4 regions of the Acidovorax sp. FW305-C-20-28 genome follow, and region 1 is predicted to be linked to each of the others. Evidence: predicted binding sites of a transcription regulator. Region 1 holds the regulator's gene; each other region holds the start of a gene.
The links. Region 1 encodes FNR, which switches genes on or off when oxygen is low (the NO sensors DNR and NnrR bind a similar motif). Its sites were predicted from a motif close to TTGATNNNNATCAA; they were not measured.
Positions count from the first base shown of each region.

Region 2: a site for FNR is predicted at 1,655-1,668, ahead of AC3WOH_RS18615 (hemerythrin domain-containing protein). Genes of this name have one in related genera too.
Region 3: a site for FNR is predicted at 1,989-2,002, ahead of AC3WOH_RS00295 (universal stress protein). Genes of this name have one in related genera too.
Region 4: a site for FNR is predicted at 2,748-2,761, ahead of AC3WOH_RS31615 (universal stress protein). Genes of this name have one in related genera too.

Region 1 covers NZ_JBYSYM010000046.1:20,174-24,665, forward strand. The annotation lists gene AC3WOH_RS31775 (Bug family tripartite tricarboxylate transporter substrate binding protein) at 1-394, shown strand, start outside; gene AC3WOH_RS31780 (histidine phosphatase family protein) at 506-1,108, shown strand; gene fnr (fumarate/nitrate reduction transcriptional regulator Fnr) at 1,378-2,097, opposite strand; gene hemN (oxygen-independent coproporphyrinogen III oxidase) at 2,271-3,653, shown strand; gene AC3WOH_RS31795 (sulfite exporter TauE/SafE family protein) at 3,802-4,492, shown strand, end outside.
Region 2 covers NZ_JBYSYM010000016.1:18,387-22,878, reverse strand. The annotation lists gene AC3WOH_RS18630 (DUF1800 domain-containing protein) at 1-312, opposite strand, end outside; gene AC3WOH_RS18625 (CsbD family protein) at 665-883, shown strand; gene AC3WOH_RS18620 (hypothetical protein) at 1,004-1,585, shown strand; gene AC3WOH_RS18615 (hemerythrin domain-containing protein) at 1,727-2,218, shown strand; gene AC3WOH_RS18610 (hypothetical protein) at 2,232-2,549, opposite strand; gene creD (cell envelope integrity protein CreD) at 2,546-4,018, opposite strand; gene AC3WOH_RS18600 (hypothetical protein) at 4,174-4,492, shown strand, end outside.
Region 3 covers NZ_JBYSYM010000001.1:61,722-66,213, reverse strand. The annotation lists gene AC3WOH_RS00305 (zinc-dependent alcohol dehydrogenase family protein) at 1-458, opposite strand, end outside; gene AC3WOH_RS00300 (LysR family transcriptional regulator) at 560-1,438, shown strand; gene AC3WOH_RS00295 (universal stress protein) at 1,512-1,934, opposite strand; gene AC3WOH_RS00290 (metallophosphoesterase) at 2,047-2,892, opposite strand; gene AC3WOH_RS00285 (LysR family transcriptional regulator) at 2,905-3,909, opposite strand; gene AC3WOH_RS00280 (hypothetical protein) at 4,037-4,462, shown strand.
Region 4 covers NZ_JBYSYM010000045.1:22,882-27,373, forward strand. The annotation lists gene AC3WOH_RS31605 (EAL domain-containing protein) at 1-1,810, shown strand, start outside; gene AC3WOH_RS31610 (2OG-Fe dioxygenase family protein) at 1,934-2,683, shown strand; gene AC3WOH_RS31615 (universal stress protein) at 2,847-3,284, shown strand; gene AC3WOH_RS31620 (tripartite tricarboxylate transporter substrate binding protein) at 3,362-4,345, opposite strand.

The sequences.
Region 1 (4,492 bases):
CCTGGCCGGCGGCCAGATCCCCGCGATGATGGTCGACCTGGCCGCTGGCGGCGCCTTCATCAAGGCCGGCAAGGTGCGCCCCCTGGCCGTGGCCAACGCCAAGCGCCTGCCCCAGCTGCCCGATGTGCCGACCTTTGCCGAGCTGGGCTTCAAGAATGTGGAGGCCTCTGCCCAGGTGGGCATCGTCGCCCCCGCGGGCACGCCGGCCGACGTGGTGAACGCTTTGCAAAAACAGGTGGCCACGGCCATCAACCAGCCTGCCGTCAAGCAAAAGCTCATCGATTTCGGCATCGAGCCCGTGGCCAGCACGCCGGCCCAGTATGCGGACCTGATCCGCACCGAAACCGACAAGTGGCACAAGCTGATCAAGGCGCAGCGCATTTCGCTCGATTGAGCAGGCCCTGGGCGCCGCGGCAAGACCCCGGCGCCCCCGCAGGTTTGCACCCGGCGGCGCACTCCCCGCTACAGTGGGGCGCCAACGCTTCACCCGATGCCGGGGAGTTCCATGCCGACATGCCACCGTTTTCAGGACGCGGCCCTGGGCCGGCGCACCCTGCTGGGCGCCGGCCTGGCCCTCGCCACGCTGCGCGCCTGGGCCAGCCAGGATCGGGAGGCCGAAGCCCTGTTGCGCAAGGGTGGGGTGGTGGCCGCGTTCCGCCACGCGCTGGCGCCCGGCACGTTCGATCCGCCGGGGTTCCGCCTGGGCGATTGCAGCACCCAGCGCAACCTCAATGACGAAGGCCGCGAGCAGGCGCGGCGCACGGGCGCGTGGTTCAAGGAGCGCCAACTGCAACCGGCCAGGGTGCTCGCCAGCCCCTGGTGCCGCTGCATCGACACGGCGACTCTGGCGTTTGCAGCACCCCAGGTGTGGCCGGCGCTAGGCTCCCCGCATGGTGTACGCGAGACCACTGGCGCAGACCATTTGCGCGAATTGCGCCAGGCGCTGGTGGCCGCATCGCTGCGGGCCGGAAGTTTCGAAGCCTGGTTCACGCACATGTTCGTGCTCGCCGATCTCGCGGGCGGCAATACCAGCTCGGGCGAGGCGCTGATCTTGCGGGCTGATGCCAGCAGCGGCAAGGCCGAAGTGCTCGCCCGGCTTCAGGTTTGAGAACCTGTTTGCGATCTCGCAGGGGATCGCGTTGGAGCGCAATCGGGATGAGTGGATGCTTCGGGTGCGCCGCATGGGCTCGTGCCCATGCAAGCAGCCGGGGCGTCCAATCGCCCGATTTCGCTCCAACCCTTCGGGCAGTGGCCTTGGCGGGCGGTCTGCGGCGTTGCGGCGCTTGTTGATAGCTGAGCTATCAACTGCACCCCGCGCCTTGCATCCCACCCGCCAAGGCCGCTGCGCGACCCCTGGGAGATCGTAAACAGGTTCTCTTAGCTACAGGTTTGCGAATTCACGATGCGCTTGAGCGCATCGGTGTCGAGGATGCGCACATGGCGCTGCTTGACCTCGACGATGCCTTCCTCGACGAACTTGGAGAAGGTGCGGCTAACGGTTTCGAGCTTGAGGCCCAGGTAGCTGCCGATCTCCTCGCGCGTCATGCGCAGCACCAGCTCGGACTGCGAAAAGCCGCGCGCATGCAGGCGCTGCACCAAGTTCAGTAGAAACGCCGCCAGGCGCTCCTCGGCGCGCATGCTGCCCAGGAGCAGCATGACGCCGTGCTCGCGCACGATCTCGCGGCTCATGATCTTGTGCACATGGTGCTGCAGGGCCGTGACCTCGCGCGAGAGTTCCTCGATGCGGTCGAAGGGCATCACGCAGACCTCGGCATCTTCGAGCGCCACGGCGTCGCAGGTGTGGTGGTCGTTCACGATGCCGTCCAGGCCGATGATCTCGCCCGCCATCTGGAAGCCCGTCACCTGGTCACGTCCGTCCTCGGTGGCCACGCAGGTCTTGAAGAAGCCGGTGCGGATGGCGTACAGCGAGGTGAAGGTCTCGCCATTGCGAAACAGCGTGCCGCCGCGCTTGACCTTGCGCCGCGTGGCCACGATCTCGTCGATGCGTTCCAGCTGCGCGTCGTTCAGGCCCACGGGCATGCACAGTTCGCGCAGGTTGCAGTTGGAACAGGCGACTTTGATGGTGAGCGGGTTCATGGGCGCAGCAGCTGTTGGGGGTTGCGAACGGATCGCATCCGGCGAGAGGAGCGTGGTGGTGGCTGACATGAATCAAATTGTGGCCCCTGGGGGACTTTCAACACTTGATCTAGGTCAAGGACAGGGGGCGGGCACTGCGGCAAAGTTCCACTTCAATAAGGAATGCCCCCGAAATGACCGCTGTGACGCCCGAACTCCTGACCCGTTTCGACGTGCCGGGCCCCCGTTATACCTCCTATCCCACGGCCGACCGCTTCGTGGAGGCGTTTGGCGAAAACGATTACGTGCTGGCCCTGGCACAGCGCCGGGCGGGCGCGCCGGGCAAGGCGCTGCCGCTGTCGCTGTACGTGCACATTCCGTTCTGCGAATCGCTGTGCTACTACTGCGCCTGCAACAAGATCATCACCAAACACCACGACCGGGGCGACGTGTACCTGCGCTACCTGGCGCGCGAGGTGGAGCTGCACACAGCCCACTGCGGCACCGGCCAGGTGGTGAGCCAGCTGCACCTGGGCGGGGGTACGCCCACCTTTCTGTCGGATGACAAGCTGCGCGAGCTGATGGCCGTGCTCAAGCGCAGTTTCAGCTTTGCGCCGGGCGGCGAATACTCCATCGAGGTGGACCCGCGCACCGTGACGGCCGAGCGCCTGGCCGTGCTGGCCGAGCTGGGCTTCAACCGCCTGAGCTTTGGCGTGCAGGACTTCGATGCCGACGTGCAGAAGGCGGTGCACCGCGTGCAGCCGGCCGAGCAGGTGTTCGCGCTGGTGGAATCCGCGCGCCGCCTGGGCTTCGAGTCGGTCAACGTGGACCTGATCTATGGCCTGCCGCGGCAGACGCCCGAATCCTTCGACCGCACGCTGGAGCAGGTCAAGGCCCTGCGGCCCGACCGCATCGCCCTGTATGCCTATGCCCACCTGCCCGAGCGCTTCAAGCCCCAGCGGCGCATCGTGCCGGCCGAGCTGCCCGCGGCGCCTTCCAAGGTGGCCATGCTGTCGCGCTCGCTGCAGCAGTTCATGGATGCAGGCTATGTCTATGTGGGCATGGACCATTTCGCCCTGCCCACCGACGCCCTGGCCGTGGCCAAGCGACAGGGGCGGCTGCACCGCAACTTCCAGGGCTACAGCACCCAGCCCGACTGCGACCTGATCGCCCTGGGCGTCTCGGCCATCGGCCGCGTGGGCGCCACCTACAGCCAGAACGCCAAGACCCTGGACGAGTACTACGACCTGCTGGACCAGGGCCGTCTGCCCGTGGTGCGCGGCCTGGCGCTGAACCGCGACGACCTGGTGCGCCGCGCCGTCATCATGGCGCTGATGTGCCAGGGCGAGCTGTCCTTCGAGTCCATCGAGGCGGGCTGGCTGATCGACTTTCGCCGCACCTTCGCGGCAGAGTTGGAGCAGCTCGCGGGCCTGCAGGAGCAGGGGCTGGTCAGCGTGACCGGTGAGGGCATCACCGTCACGTCCATGGGCTGGTTCTTCGTGCGCGGCATCGCCATGGTGTTCGACCGCTACCTGCAGGCCGACCGCAACCGCGCCCGGTTCTCCCGGATCATATGACCCCCCCTGAGTCGCTTCGCGCCTTCCCCCAGGGGGACGCCCCCAGCGCGGCGGGGCGGCCCTTGCGCGGGGGCACTCGCCTTGGCCGCGCCAGTTTCTAGGGGTCATGTTCGATGGATGGTGTGTTGGGTAGAAAGGAGCGGATTTCATGCTGTTTGCCCTGGGCTGGACCGCTTTGGTGATGGGCCTGGCTGGCGGCCCGCACTGCCTGGCCATGTGCGCCGCGCCCTGTGGGGCGCTGGTGGGGCAGGGGAGCGGCCAGGCGGTGCGCTGGGCCGGGCCGGCAGGCCTGGCGCTGGAACCACCACCGCCGGCCCTGGGTCGGCTGGTGGCCTTCCACGGCGGGCGGGTGGCGGGCTATGCGGCCCTGGGCGCTGCGGCGGCGCTGGCCATGGACAGCCTGGCATGGCTCACGCAGCGCACGGCGGCGCTGCAGCCCGCCTGGACCTTTCTGCACCTGGCGGTGATGGCCTGGGGAGTGCTGCTCATGGTGCAGGCGCGCCAACCGGCCTGGGTGGAGCACCTGGGCCGCACGGTCTGGCAGCGCGTCCGGCCGCTCACGGCCGGGGCCGGCGGGGTGGGCGCGGCGGGGCTGCTGTGGGCGCTGATGCCCTGCGGCCTGCTCTATTCGGCCCTGCTGGTGGCGGCACTCAGCGGCGGGCCGGTGCAGGGGGCAGCCACCATGGCCTTGTTCGCCCTGGGCAGCGGGGTGTGGCTGGTGGGCGGGCCCTGGTTGTGGGGGCGCCTGCGCCGCCGCATCAACCAGGCACGGGCCGATTGGGGCACGCGCATCGCCGGGGGGCTGCTGTGCGCGGCGGCGGGCTGGGCGCTGTGGATGG
Region 2 (4,492 bases), on a different contig from region 1:
ATCGGGCGTGGGGGTGCGGCTGGCCGCCTGGTCCGAGCGGAAGGAGCCCGAGCCGCCCATGTCGCCCAGCAGTGGCACGTGGGGGGCGTTGTCGGCCTGGCGCAAAGCCGGGGGCGCTTCGGCCTCGGCATCGCCGCCACCGCAGGCCGCGAGGGCCGCACTGGCGGCCGCGGCGGCCGAGAGCTTGAGCCAGGGAGAACCCACGGAACCCGACGCGGCGGGCGCTGCATCGGTCGGCGGCACAGAGGAGGGCGCGCGTGCGGGCAAGGCAGTTGCCAGCGCCGCATCGGAAGCTTCGTGGGCGTGTGTCATAGCGACTTTTGTGAAGATTTGTTGAGAAGTGTAGGCAAGCTCCTACAAAACCAGCATTCCCTACATGCTAGTAAGCGTTACCAAAAGAAACGCGCATCCGCCGCCACAGAGGGCGGGCGGCGTTTTGGGCGATGCATTGCCGCAACACCCGCTTTTTCGGCGACTGGAACCGCTCCGAACGCCGTAGCGGGGGCTTGTCCGGCAGACCCGTAGGCATGCGCCGACGCGGGTTCCACGGTGCGGACTACGCGCTGCGAACGGCCCCGTTCTTACAGTCTTTCCATCGCATCACGCAAGTGTTCCACGCACTCCGAGTGGATGGCTGAAGCGACATTTTTCGAGGATGCACACCATGAACGAAGACACCATCAAGGGCAACTGGAAGCAGTTCAAAGGCAAGATCACCGAACAGTGGGGCAAGCTCACCAACGACGACCTGGACGTCATCGACGGCAAGCGCGAACAGTTCCTGGGCAAGCTGCAGGAGCGCCAGGGCCTGGCCCGCGACGCGGCCGAAAAGCAGCTCACGGACTGGCAAAGCCGCAACCCCGACTTCCGCTTCAACGACTGACAGAGGCTGCGGGTACCTGCTGCCAACCCTCCAGGGGCCTGCCCTGCAGAGGGCGGGCACCCGGAGCCAGCGCCTCACCCCATCACACCAACATCCCCCTGAGACCCTGAGGAGAAAACCATGCAAATCGCCCGTACCCTGATCGCCTCCGTCGTCGCCGGCCTGATGGCCACTTCGGCCATGGCCATGACCGACGCCGAACACAAGGCCGCCAAGGAAAAGATCTCGGCCGACTACAAGGCCGCCAAGACCACCTGCGATGCCCTGAAGGCCAACGCCAAGGACATCTGCATGAAGGAAGCCAAGGGCGCTGAAGACGTCGCCAAGGCCGAACTCGAAGCCCAGTACAAGCCCTCCGACAAGGCCACGAACAAGGCCCGCATGGCCCGTGCCGACGCCGACTACGCCATCGCCAAGGAAAAGTGCGATGACCTGACCGGCAATGCCAAGGACGTCTGCGTGAAGGACGCCAAGGCCGCCCACACCACGGCCAAGGAAAACGCCAAGGTGGCCAAGGCTGCGGCCAAGCCTGCCGACAGCGCTGCCGAAAAGGGCGCCCAGGTGGCCGAAGCCCGCAAGGACGCTTCTGCCGAGAAGAACGAGGCCAACTACAAGGCCGCCAAGGAGCGCTGCGACGCCATGAGCGGTGACGCCAAGTCCAAGTGCGTGGACGACGCCAAGCGCATGTACGGCCAGAGCTGATCCCGGGCTTGCGCCCACCGCTGCCAAGCCCCGCCCCGTGCGGGGCTTCGTCATTGGGGAGAACAGGGTCTGACCTGCGTCAAGACGGATTGGTGCCGGCGCCCCTAAGCTGGCCGTCCAACGTTACGCAGGGAGCACGCAATGGCAGCACTGGAATGGTCCGAGGCACTGGTACTGGATCTGCCGCAACTGGACGAAACCCATGAGGAGTTCGTGGCGCTGCTGGCCGGGGTGGAGCGCGCAGAAGATGCGCAGCTGCTCGCCCGGTGGCAGGAGCTGATCGCCCACACCGAACAGCATTTCGGCATGGAAGACCGGTGGATGGTGGCCACGCGCTTCGCCTCGGGCAACTGCCACAGCATGCAGCACAAGGTGGTGCTGCAGGTCATGCGCGAAGGCGCGGCGCGCGCTGCCCACGGAGACCTGCAGGTGCTGCGCATGATGGCGGGCGAACTGGCGCTGTGGTTCCCCCAGCATGCCCAGACCATGGATGCCGCGTTGGCCCTGCACCTGCGGCGCGTGGGTTTCGACGCGGCCACGGGTGCCGTGCACCTGCCCGAAGCGCTGCCCGATGGGCTGGTGCAGGGCTGTGGTGGCGCAGGCTGCTCCACGCCCCAGGCCGTGCCCGCCTGAGAGTCCACTCTGCTCAGTGGTGCAGGGCTGCGGTGGGGCGGCGCGGCAGCAGCAGGATGGCCATGTGCCACGACAGGTCGCGCAGGGCCGCGCGCAGCGCGGTCGATGCCGGAGGGCCTGCATCGGCGGGCGGGCCGTAGGCTGCGCGCAGCACCGCCTGCTTGGCCGTGTGCAGCGCGGCCCGGTCATGGGCCGTGAGGGCGGCCAGCAACTGGTCGCGGTAGCGCTGCACGCGCTGGGTCTCGGCCTCCGACAAGGCCGGCACGGGGTGGCTGGCGGGGGCAGCGAGGTGCCGGGCCCAGGCCACGGTGGGGGAGGCTGCGTGCGTCATGCCGGGCTTCCGGGCTGCTGGGGGCTGACCAGGCCGGAGGCGGCCGGCGGAACCGAGGGCGGTTCGCGGCGCGGAGCCGGCGGGCGGGGCCCGCCCGCCGAGGCATTGAGCCCGTACCAGTTCACCTTGCGGGTCGCCACCATCACGGCCGCCAGCACGAGGAACAGCGCGATCGAGCCCACCACCAGCGCGGTCTGCTCCAGCTGCAGCAGCACGTAGAGCAGGCCGTAGAGCAGCGCAATGCCGGCCCCCAGCGGAATGCCGCGCGCCAGGCTGCCCAGCATGTGGCTGGCATAGTAGGCCAGCAGCAGCACGCAGGCCGTGGCCGCGATGCCGTAGGCCAAGCCGAAGGCCACATGCTCCGACAGGCTCACCAGCAGCAGGAAGAAGCTGCACAGCGCGCTGCCCACCAGCAGGTACTGCACCGGGTGCACGCGCAGCTTCTTCATCAGCTCGAACAGGCCCACGGCCACGAAGGTGAGCGCGATGAACAGCACACCGTACTTGGTGGCGCGGTCAGCCAGCGTATAGGGGTTCACCGGGTCGATGAAGGCCACGCTGAAGCTGTCGGCGCAGTCGCTGGCCGTGCCCCCGCTCGGCACGGCATACTCGTTCGGGGCGTCCTGGCCGCCCACGCAGATGCGCTTGCTGTTGGCAACGTCCTGCTGTGCCGTGGTGGCCAGCGAGGACAGGCGCCATTGCGCGCTGAACCCGTCCTTGGTCACTTCGCGCTCGGAGGGAAGAAACCGCCCCGAAAACGAAGGGTGCGGCCAGCCGCTGGTCATCTGCACTTCGGTGTTGCCGCCCAGCGGCACGATGGACAGGCGTTCCGTGCCCACGAGCTCCAGGTCCAGCGTGGCCGTCAGGCCCTCGGCACGGCCACGCACCGACTCGGGCAGGCCGGCGTGCAGGCCGCGCGTGTAGGTCGGGTGGAAGGTGCCGGGCTTGAGCGGCAGCGCCTGCTCGCCCAGCGTGACCTGCGCCATGCGGATGCCGCGCGCATCGCCCACGGCCACCATCAGGATGGGCGCGCCGCAGTGCATGCGCGAGCCCTTCACGGTGCTTTGCGGCTGCAGGCTGTTGAGGGCGCCCCATTGCGCGGTGACATGCGACTTGAGGTTGTAGGTGTTGACCTTGTGCAGGCCGCGGGCACGCTCTTCCATCGCAGCGCCGGTACGCAGCTTGAGCTGCTCGGGCATGGCCGTGAGCAGGAACTCGCGGCGTTGCTCCACGGTGCGGCGCTCTTCGCCCTTGCCGGTCTCCACGTCCCAGCTCTCCACGCAGGCGCTGTGGATCATGGGCCCCATCAGCGTCTGCGGCCCGGCCAGGCTGTCGGCCACGCTCTGCGCCGTCATGCTGCGGTAGCGCTGCCGGTCGCGCACCACGTCCTCGATCAGGCCGAGCCCGACCATGAGCAACAGCACGATGGCCGCCAGCCCCACGAGTTTGATGAACAAGGGGTGTTTCAAAGAGTCCTCCACGGTGTGATGAATGTGGAGGCAGTGTTGGCGGCGGGTGTGAGGGCGGAATGAAGTTTGTGAGGGCAGTGTGAAGTGGGGCGATGGCAGAATGGGTCGTCTTCAGCCATTGCAGGTGGGCCATCATGCGAAGAGCTTCCCGATTCATGCCCAAGGCCCAGCGTCCTGCCATGACTTGGCGTGGGCGCATCTTCTGGGCCGTGACTGTATTGGCATTGCTGTGTTCACTGCTGTTCGCCTTGTGGACCCATCCCGTCACCGTGTGTTCGATAGCCATTGCGCTTTGGGCCTTTGTTGCCATCGAGGGGCGTAAGCAGGACAAGCGCCTGGAGCAATGGGTGCAGGCGCGTGCGGGAGAGTCCATCTGCCATTTCGCCCGCGCCATCGACTGTCGCCAGGTTGATACCTGGATCGTTCGATCAGTTTATGAGGAGCTTCAGCACTACTACTCCGCAAAGTGGGAGC
Region 3 (4,492 bases), on a different contig from region 1:
GCCGCGCGCATGGCGTTCCAGGCCGTGGTCGCGGCGATGGGCAGCGCCGCGCCCTGCACAAAGTCCAGGTGCGCCGGCAGGGCCACCAGGCTCGTGGCCGGCAAGGCCACGTATTCGGCGAGCGATCCGGGCAGGGTGAGCCCGCGCATGGCGGCCACATGGCGCGGCGTGATGGCGCCGCCCTGCCAATGCGGCATGAAATGCGGAACCACCCGGTCGCCCAGTGCCAGGCCGGTCACGCCGGCGCCGAGCGCGGCGACCTCGCCCGCGCCATCGGCCACCGGCACCATGGGGAAGGCCGGCGCGGGAAAGCCGCCGGTGGCCACGGCCACGTCCAGGTAGTTCAGCGCGGCGGCGCGCAGGCGCACCAGTACCTCGCCCGGCCCCGCCACCGGGTCGGGCAGGGTGCTTGCGCGCAAGGCGGTGAGCGAGGGGGCGGTCAGTTCAATGGCTTTCATGGGGATCTTGGGGAAGCAAGTGGAATGGCCGCCAGTGTGATTTCAAATGCACGAGAGATAAACTGCCGACAAATTGATTGATTTGGAAGCGGGAGTGAGCAATGGATGTGTTCGACAGCATGCGGGTCTACGTGCTGGCGGTCGAGAAGGGCAGCCTCAGCGCGGCGGCGCAGGCCTGTGGCATCTCGGCCACCATGGCGGGCAACCACCTGCGCACGCTGGAGAAGCGGCTGGGCATGCAGCTGCTGCAGCGCACGACCCGGCGCCAGCACCTCACGCCGTTCGGGCAGGACTACTACGCGCGTTGCAAGGAGATCCTGCGTCTGGTGGCCGAGACCGATGCCCAGGCGCAGAACCAGCAGCTCGCCCCGGCGGGCCGGCTGCGGGTGACGGTGCCCGTCACCTTCGGTACGGAAGCCCTGATGCCGGCGCTGCCCGCCTACCTGGAGCGCTATCCCGAGGTCAGCCTCGATGTGTCGCTGTCCGACCGGGTGGTGGACCTGGTGGAGGAGGGATTCGAGGCCGCGGTCCGCGTCGGTGAGCTGCCGGATTCGGGGCTCATTGCCCAGGCGCTGGCCCCCTACCGGCTGATGGTCTGCGCGTCCCCCGCCTACCTGGAGCGCCGCGGCATGCCCCGGCAGCCGCAGGACCTGGGCCAGCACGAGTGCCTGTCCTTCGCGCCCACCGCCCTCACGCACTGGCGCATCGGGGACGGGGAGGGCGCGAGCCGGGTCCCGGTCTCGGGACGCTTGCAGGTCAACCAGGGGCAGGCGCTGCGCGTGGCGGCCGTGCACGGCCTGGGCATCGTGCTGCAGCCAGCCATCCTGCTGGAAGCGGAGGTGCGGGCCGGGCGCCTGGTGCAGCTGTTCCCCCACCATGAACTGCCTGCGCGGCCGATGAACGTGGTCTACCTGCCGGACCGCTACCGCTCGCCCAAGCTGCGCAGCTTTGTGGACTTTGTGGTCGAGCGCTTCCGCTGAGGGCGGGCAGCAGGGCCCGCACGCAAAAACGCCCGGCGTACCGGGCGTTCCTCAGGGCGTCGTGCGCAAGGGCTCAGCGCACCAGCAGCACCGGCACCTTGCAGTTGGCCAGCACCTGCGTGGTCACCGAACCCATGACCAGCGTGGCCAGCGCGCCGTGGCCGTGCGAGCCCATCACCAGCAGGTCGTAGCGGCCCGAGTCCGCCACCTTGGAGATGGTCTCGCCGACGGCGCCGACCTTGACGATGCGCTTGGGCTGCACGCCCTGGCGGGCCAGGAACTTGGCCACCGGGGCCAGGATCTTCTCGGCTTCTTCGGCGTGGTAGGTGTCGGCGGCCTCCTTGCCCAGGGCGGCACGCGCCCGGGGGGGCAGGGGTGCCTGCACGGTCAGCACCGAGTAATCGTGCTTGGGGCCCAGCAGCTCCTCGTGCGCGGCAAGGTAGGCGAGCATTTTCTTGGTATAAGTGCTGCCGTCGACAGCGAGCAGGATGTTCATTCGGATTCTCCTAGTTGGTATGACAGACCGTAACGTGCGCGGGTGCTTGTTGTCTTGACCTGGATCATGCTTTTCATCCTGCGCTGGCGAAGGGCGGCCCTTCGCCAGGCCATCATACGGTGACGCAGTAGCGTGGCTGGAAGCTGTCCTGTTCCCCGTTGCGGGCATAGCCCAGCGGGTTGGCGACCACACGGCATTGCCAGGGGCTGCCATCGGCACGCACACCCTCGGCGAGGTAGTCGCTGGGCGAGTGCAGGTGGCCGTGGATCCACAGCCGGGCCCCGGGCAGCAGGTCGTCGAGCACATTGCAGAACCCCGCCGTGCCGGGCACCACGCCGTAGCGCGGATCGGCGCTGCGCAGGCTGGGCGCGAAGTGGGTGATGGCCACCGTGGTGCCCTCGTAGGGCGTGGCCAGTGCCTCGCGCAGCCACTGCTCGCAGACCAGGGCATGCTCGCGCATGGGCTCGGCCAGAAAGGGCTGGCCGTCCTTGGTGCCGGCCATCTTGGTCAGGTAGTAATTGGCGGCGCGAAAGGCCTTTTCGCGCAGCTTGAGGCGGCGCGTGAGGTCGGTCACCTGTTCGTCATCGGCCAGCGCGTCGTAGTTGGCCCACAGGGTGGTGGCCACGAAGCGCACGCCGTCCATCACCAGGGTCTCGCGTTCCAGCATGCGGATGCCCAGGCGCTCGCAGGTGGCGCGCAGGCGCGCATGGGCGGTATCGAAGTCGAGCGCGTCGTATTCGTGGTTGCCCGGCACGTAGAGCACCGGCGTGGGCCAGCCTGCGAACTGCGGCAGCGGCGAGAAGCGCGCCAGGCCGAAGTCCGGGTCCTGCATGTCGCCGCCTTCCTGGTAGGAGCCGATATCGCCGGCCAGCACCAGCAGGTCGGCGTCCGGCGCCGGCTCGGGCATGAAATCGGGGTTGGCTTCGAGGTGCAGGTCGGACAGGATCTGGATGCGCATGGATCGCCGAGTCTACGGGGTTCCGTGGTCCGGTGCATGCACCGGGTGGCCCGGCTCGTCGTGCGGAAAGGCGCGCCGCGCGGCACGCGCCAGCGCCGACAGCAGCCAGCCCTTGGCGGCTTCCTGGGTGCTGTTGCGTCGCCACAGCGCGTCCACGTGCACGGGCGGCACGTCGAACGGCAGGGAGCGCTGCACCAGCGCGCCCGAGATGCCGGTCACCGGCACGAAGTGGCGCGGCAGCACGGTGAGCATGTCCGAGCCCGAGACCACGCGGCCCGCGGTGAAGAACTGGTTCACCGTGAGCACCACGCGCCGCCGGCGCCCGAGCGAGGCCAGGGCCTCGTCGATGAAGCCGAAGGGCCGGCCCGAAAAACTCACCAGCATGTGGCGCGCCTCGCAGTAGGCGTCCAGCGTGAGCGGCGTGTCGGCCAGCGGGTGGCCCTGGCGCATCACGCACATGTACTCGCTGTCGTACAGTCGCCGGCTCTCGAACGAGACCATGCCGCCCGACTGCGCGCGCGCCGTGAGGTCGGCCAGCACGGCCGGAAAGTAGCCCACGGCCATGTCGGCCGCCTCCTCTTCGAGCAGGCGGCGCGGGTCGCGCGTGGTCAGGGGCACCACACGCACCGCGATGCCCGGGGCTTCGTGCTCCAGGATCTCGACCAGGCCCGGCACCAGGGTGGCCCCGGTCGCATCGGCCATGGCCAGCACGAAGGTCGATTCGGCCGTGGCCGGGTCGAAGCGGCCGGGCGCCAGCGATTCCTGCAGTTGCGTGAGCGCGTCGCGGATGGGCGGCCACAGCGCCAGGGCGCGGGGGGTCGGCTCCACGCCCTGGCCGCTGCGCACCACCAGGTCGTCGCCCAGCACCTCGCGCAGGCGGCGCATGGCGTTGCTCACGGCCGGCTGGGTCAGCGCGAGCTTGTTCGCGGCCTTGGTCAGGCTGCGCTCGGCCATGACCTCGTCAAAGACCCTGAGCAGATTCAGGTCGAGCGAGCGGAAGTTCAGGCGCTGGGACATGGCGGTAATTCATCACTGATGTGAATACCAATGATTCAACATATAAACTTGAAAGGACAAAGGGTAAACCCTAGGATTGCCCCATCGCCCGGCAATGTCGCCACAAGCGCTGAACAAGGGAACCGAAATGACCAATTTTGTACACGTGGACTATCCAACCGAACATCCTGGCGTCGTGCGCGCCGAAAACGCCGCTGCGGCCTTGAAGGGCATTGCCGCTGGCTTCGACAGCGCCCGGGGCGCTGCCTCCCTGATGCTGGCCGCCGTGGTCTCCGGCCTGCTGGTGCTGGCCAACCAGGTGGTCGACCGCTGGACCGACGGCCACCTGCTGTCGGCTTGGATCGTGCTGTGGCTGGTGGCCTTCGCCGCCCTGGCCCTGCTGTCCGCTCCGGCCCGCCGTGCCGGCCTGGCCGTGCGCGCCGGCTTCGCCCGCTGGGCCGAAAGCCAGCGCCATGCGGCCGAAGACCGTCGCACCTGGCAGGTCGCCCTGCGTGATCCGCGCATCATGGCCGAACTGAACCACGGCCTGACCGACCTGCGCAAGTTCTACTGAGCCCGCGTGCCTGCTCCCAAGGCAGGCGGG
Region 4 (4,492 bases), on a different contig from region 1:
GCACGATGGCTCGGTGCGCACCTACCTGTCGGTGAAGATGCCACTGCGCCGTGATGACGGCAGCATCTACGCCCTGTGCGGTATCTCCACCGACATCACGGAGCACCAGGGGGTGGAAGAGTCGCTGCAGATCGCGGCCATCGTGTTCGAGTCGTTCGAGGGCATGGTGGTCACCGGGCCCGACCAGCGCATCCTGCAGGCCAACACCTCCTATGCGCGGCTTTCCGGCTACACGGTTGAGGAACTGGTGGGCAAGACCCCGGCGCTGCTGCAGTCGGGCCGGCACGACCAGACCTTCTACCGCACCATGCACGAGACCCTGCTGGCGGTGGGCTCCTGGCAGGGCGAGGTCTGGAACCGGCGCAAGGATGGCGAGGTCTACCCGGCCTGGATCACCATCACCGCCGTGCGCTCGGCGCAGGGCGCCATCACGCACTATGTGGGCACACTGACCGACATCTCCAGCCGCAAGGCGGCCGAGGAGGAGATCCGCCTGCTGGCCTTCTACGATCCACTCACGGGCCTGCCCAACCGCCGCCTGATGGCCGACCGCCTGCAGCACAGCCTGGCCGCCAGCGCACGCACGGGCACCGGCGGTGCGCTGCTGTTCGTGGACATGGACAACTTCAAGGACCTCAACGACACCCAGGGCCATGAAATCGGCGACGAGCTGCTGCGCCAGGTGGCTGCGCGCCTGGGCGGTTGCGTGCGCAATGGCGATACGGTGGCGCGCCTGGGTGGCGATGAGTTCGTGCTGCTGCTCGAAGGCCTGAGCGCCTTGCCGCACGAGGCCGCCAACCAGGCCGAGATCGTGGGCCGCAAGGTGCTGCAGGCCCTGGCGCAGAGCTACCAGCTCGGCGGCCATGCCCACCACAGCTCCTGCAGCATCGGCGTCACCCTGTATGCCGATCCCCACACCACGGTGGACGAACTGCTCAAGCGCGGCGACATGGCCATGTACCAAGCCAAGGGAGCGGGGCGCAACACGCTGCGCTTCTTCGACCCGCGCACCCAGGCTGCCGTCACGGCGCGCACCGCGCTGGAGGCGGGTTTGCGCGAGGCGCTGCGCGAGGGCCAGTTCCTGCTGCACTACCAGCCCCAGATCAGCCAGGACCAGGGCATGGTGGGCGCCGAGGCGCTGCTGCGCTGGGAGCACCCCGAGCGCGGGCTGGTCTCGCCCGCCGAGTTCGTGCCCGTGGCCGAGGCCTGCGGCCTGATCGTGCCGCTGGGCGCGTGGATCCTGCGGGCTGCCTGCCTGCAGTTGGTGGAATGGGGGCGCGATGCGGCCACGGCGCATTGGACGGTGGCCGTGAACGTGAGCGCGCTGCAGTTCCGCCACCCGCACTTCGTGGAGGAGGTGGTGGAAGTCCTGCACAGCACGGGCGCCAATCCGCTGCGGTTGAAGCTGGAGCTCACGGAGTCGCTGCTGCTCGACGACGTGGAGGACATCATCCGCCGCATGGGCTCGTTGCGCGCCCTGGGGGTGCGCTTTTCGCTCGACGACTTCGGCACGGGCTACTCATCGCTCAGCTACCTCAAGCGGCTGCCCCTGGACCAGCTCAAGATCGACCAGAGCTTTGTGCGCGACCTGCTCACTGACCCCAACGATGCGGCGATCGCCCGCACCATCGTCAACCTGGCCCACAGCCTGGACCTGGGCGTCATCGCCGAAGGCGTGGAAACCCCTGAGCAGCGCGACATGCTGGCCAGTGTGGGCTGCCTGCATTACCAGGGCTACCTGTTCGGGCGCCCGGCACCAGCCAGTGCGCTGCCACGCATTGCGGCGCAGATGGCGCAGGCCGGCGCCTGAGCGGCTGCAGGCACATGGCCTGGCCTGTGCCGCTTGACCTGCATCACATCCGCCGCGCTCTGCCTGCCTGCGCCGGCCCTGCAGCACACGGTGCCGGCGGTTAAGCCTTATGCTCGGGCCTCTATGGCCCAAGTCACTTTTTCTCCCCCGTTCACCAGCCCTTCCGGGACCGCGGCGCAGCTGCGCAGCGCGGGTTTTGCCGTGCTTTCGCCCGCCGACGTGGCGGCCTGGATCGGTTGCCCGCTGCCTGCACTGCTGGCGCTCAACGCCGACTGGCAGGCTTTGCCGCCCGATGAGTTCCTCAAGGATGGCGGGCGCTACCGGCGCCGGCGCCATTCCTGCTTCGTGGTGCAGGGCGGGCAGGTGCAGCAGGTACCGCACCGCGCGCACTGGCAGCCCGTGGAGTACAACGCCTTGCACGGTGGCATGGAGCGCTGGTTTGCGCCCATGGAGGCCGCCACCGTGGCGCAGCCCGCGTGGTCGCAGCTGCTGCAGGCCTTGGCCCGGGTGTCCGACGCGGTGTTTGCCGATGGCCAGGCGCCGCAGCCCTGGTCGGTGGAGGCGCACCAGTTCCGCATCGATACCGAAGGCGGCATTGGCCGGCCCACGCCCGAAGGGGCGCACCGTGACGGCGTGGACCTGGTGGCCGTGTTCCTGGTGGGCCGTGTGGGCATCAAGGGCGGCGAGACCCGCGTGTTCGAGGCCAACGGCCCCGGCGGCCAGCGCTTCACCCTCACCGAGCCCTGGTCGCTGCTGCTGCTCGACGATGCGCGCATGATCCACGAGTCCACGCCCATCCAGCCCATTGCTCCGGGCGGTTACCGCGACACGCTGGTGGTCACCTGCCGACGCGGGGGCTTCCAGGGGGCGTAGGGTGCCTGTCTGTAGGACAAGGCGTCGTCATGGTGCGTCAATGGCCTGATCATGCGCCTGCTGTTTGATGCGGATCAAGATGCGCGGTATGGTGCAGGTTCACACTGTCCTTCATCGCACCGCAGGCCTCGCCGAGGGTGCATTCACACAAGGAGAAGACACCATGTTCAAGCACATCCTGGTTCCCATTGACGGCTCCGACATCGCCTCGCTGGCCGTGGCCAAGGCAGCGGGCCTGGCCAAGACCTTCGGCAGCGCCGTGACCGCCTTGTACGTGGTGGATCCCTATCCGTTCACCGGCGTGGGCGCCGACTTTGCCTACGGCCAGGCCCAGTACCTGAGCGCCGCGACGGCCGAGGCCAACGCCGCGCTGGAGAAGGCGCGCACCGAACTCACCGCTGCCGGCGTGCAGGTGAGCACGGTGGTGGGCGAGGGCCATACCGTGCACGATGGCATCCTGAGCGCCGTGCTGAGCACGGGCGCCGACCTGATCGTGATGGGCTCGCACGGCCGCCGCGGCCTGGAAAAGCTGGTGCTGGGCAGCGTGACCCAGCGCGTGCTGGGTGCCGTGCATGTGCCGGTGCTGGTTGTGCGTACCTGAACTGCAGCGGTCACGCACACCAACAAGAAAATGGCTCCCGAGGGAGCCATTTTTCATGGAAGCCGCAAAGCTTCCGGTTACTCGATCTTTGCGCCGGAAGCTTCCACGATGCCCTTCCACTTGGTGTAGTCGGTCTTGAGCAGCGTGCCGAACTGGGCGGCCGACATGGCCTCGGGCTCGGCACCCTGGGCGTGGATGGCGTCCTTCATCTCGGGCGTGGCCAGCAGCTTGTTGATCTCGGCATTGACCGCCGACACCACGTTGGCGGGCGTACCGGCGGGGGCGAACACGCCATACCAGGTGCTCACGTCAAAGCCCTTGAAGCCCGATTCGGCCACCGTGGGCACGTCGGGCAGGGAGGAACTGCGCTTGGCCGAGGTGACGGCCAGGGCACGCAGCTTGCCCGACTTGAGCTGGCCCATGGCCGAAGGCACGGACGACATCAGCAGGTCCACATTGCCGGCCAGTGCGTCCATGAGGGCGGGGTTCGAGCCCTTGTAGGGGATGTGGCTGAGCTTGACGCCCGCGGCCTTCTCGAACAGATCGCCGGCCAAGTGGATGGAGGTGCCGTTGCCGGGCGAGCCGTAGGTGACGGTGCCGGGCGCCGCCTTGGCGGCTGCGACCACATCGGCCAGGGTCTTGTACTTGGAGTTGGCGCTGGTGGCGATGACCACGGGCGTGTAGGCCACGTGGGCCACGGCGGTCAGGTCCTTGGTGGGGTCCCAGGGCAGGTTCTTGTAGAGCCAGGGGCCGATGACCAGGTTGTCCTTCTGGCCCATCACCAGGTCATAGCCTGTGGGCCCGGCTTTCACGGCCTCGCCGATGCCGATGGTGCCGCCGGCACCGGCCTTGTTGTCGGCCACCACGGTCCACTTGGCGCTCTCGGTGAGCTTGGTGGCCACCAGGCGCGACAGGATGTCGGTGCCGCCGCCCGGTGGGAAGGGCACGATCAGGCGGATGGGCTTGTTGGGGTAGCCTGCGGCCGGGGCGGGTGCCTGGGCATGGGCGGTGGCACCCAGGGCGAGGGCCAGCGCACTGAAGGAAATCAGGGTGCGAATCATGGTGAAAGATGTCTCCGTCGGTTCAATGGGGGAGCCGCCGCGGCGGGCATGCTCCACTCTGCCGGTCTGGGCCAGCACCTCGCCATGATCGCCGATACGGCGGGGGTGCTGCCTTGCCAATACGGGGTGGCAGCATCGCGGGTGGCG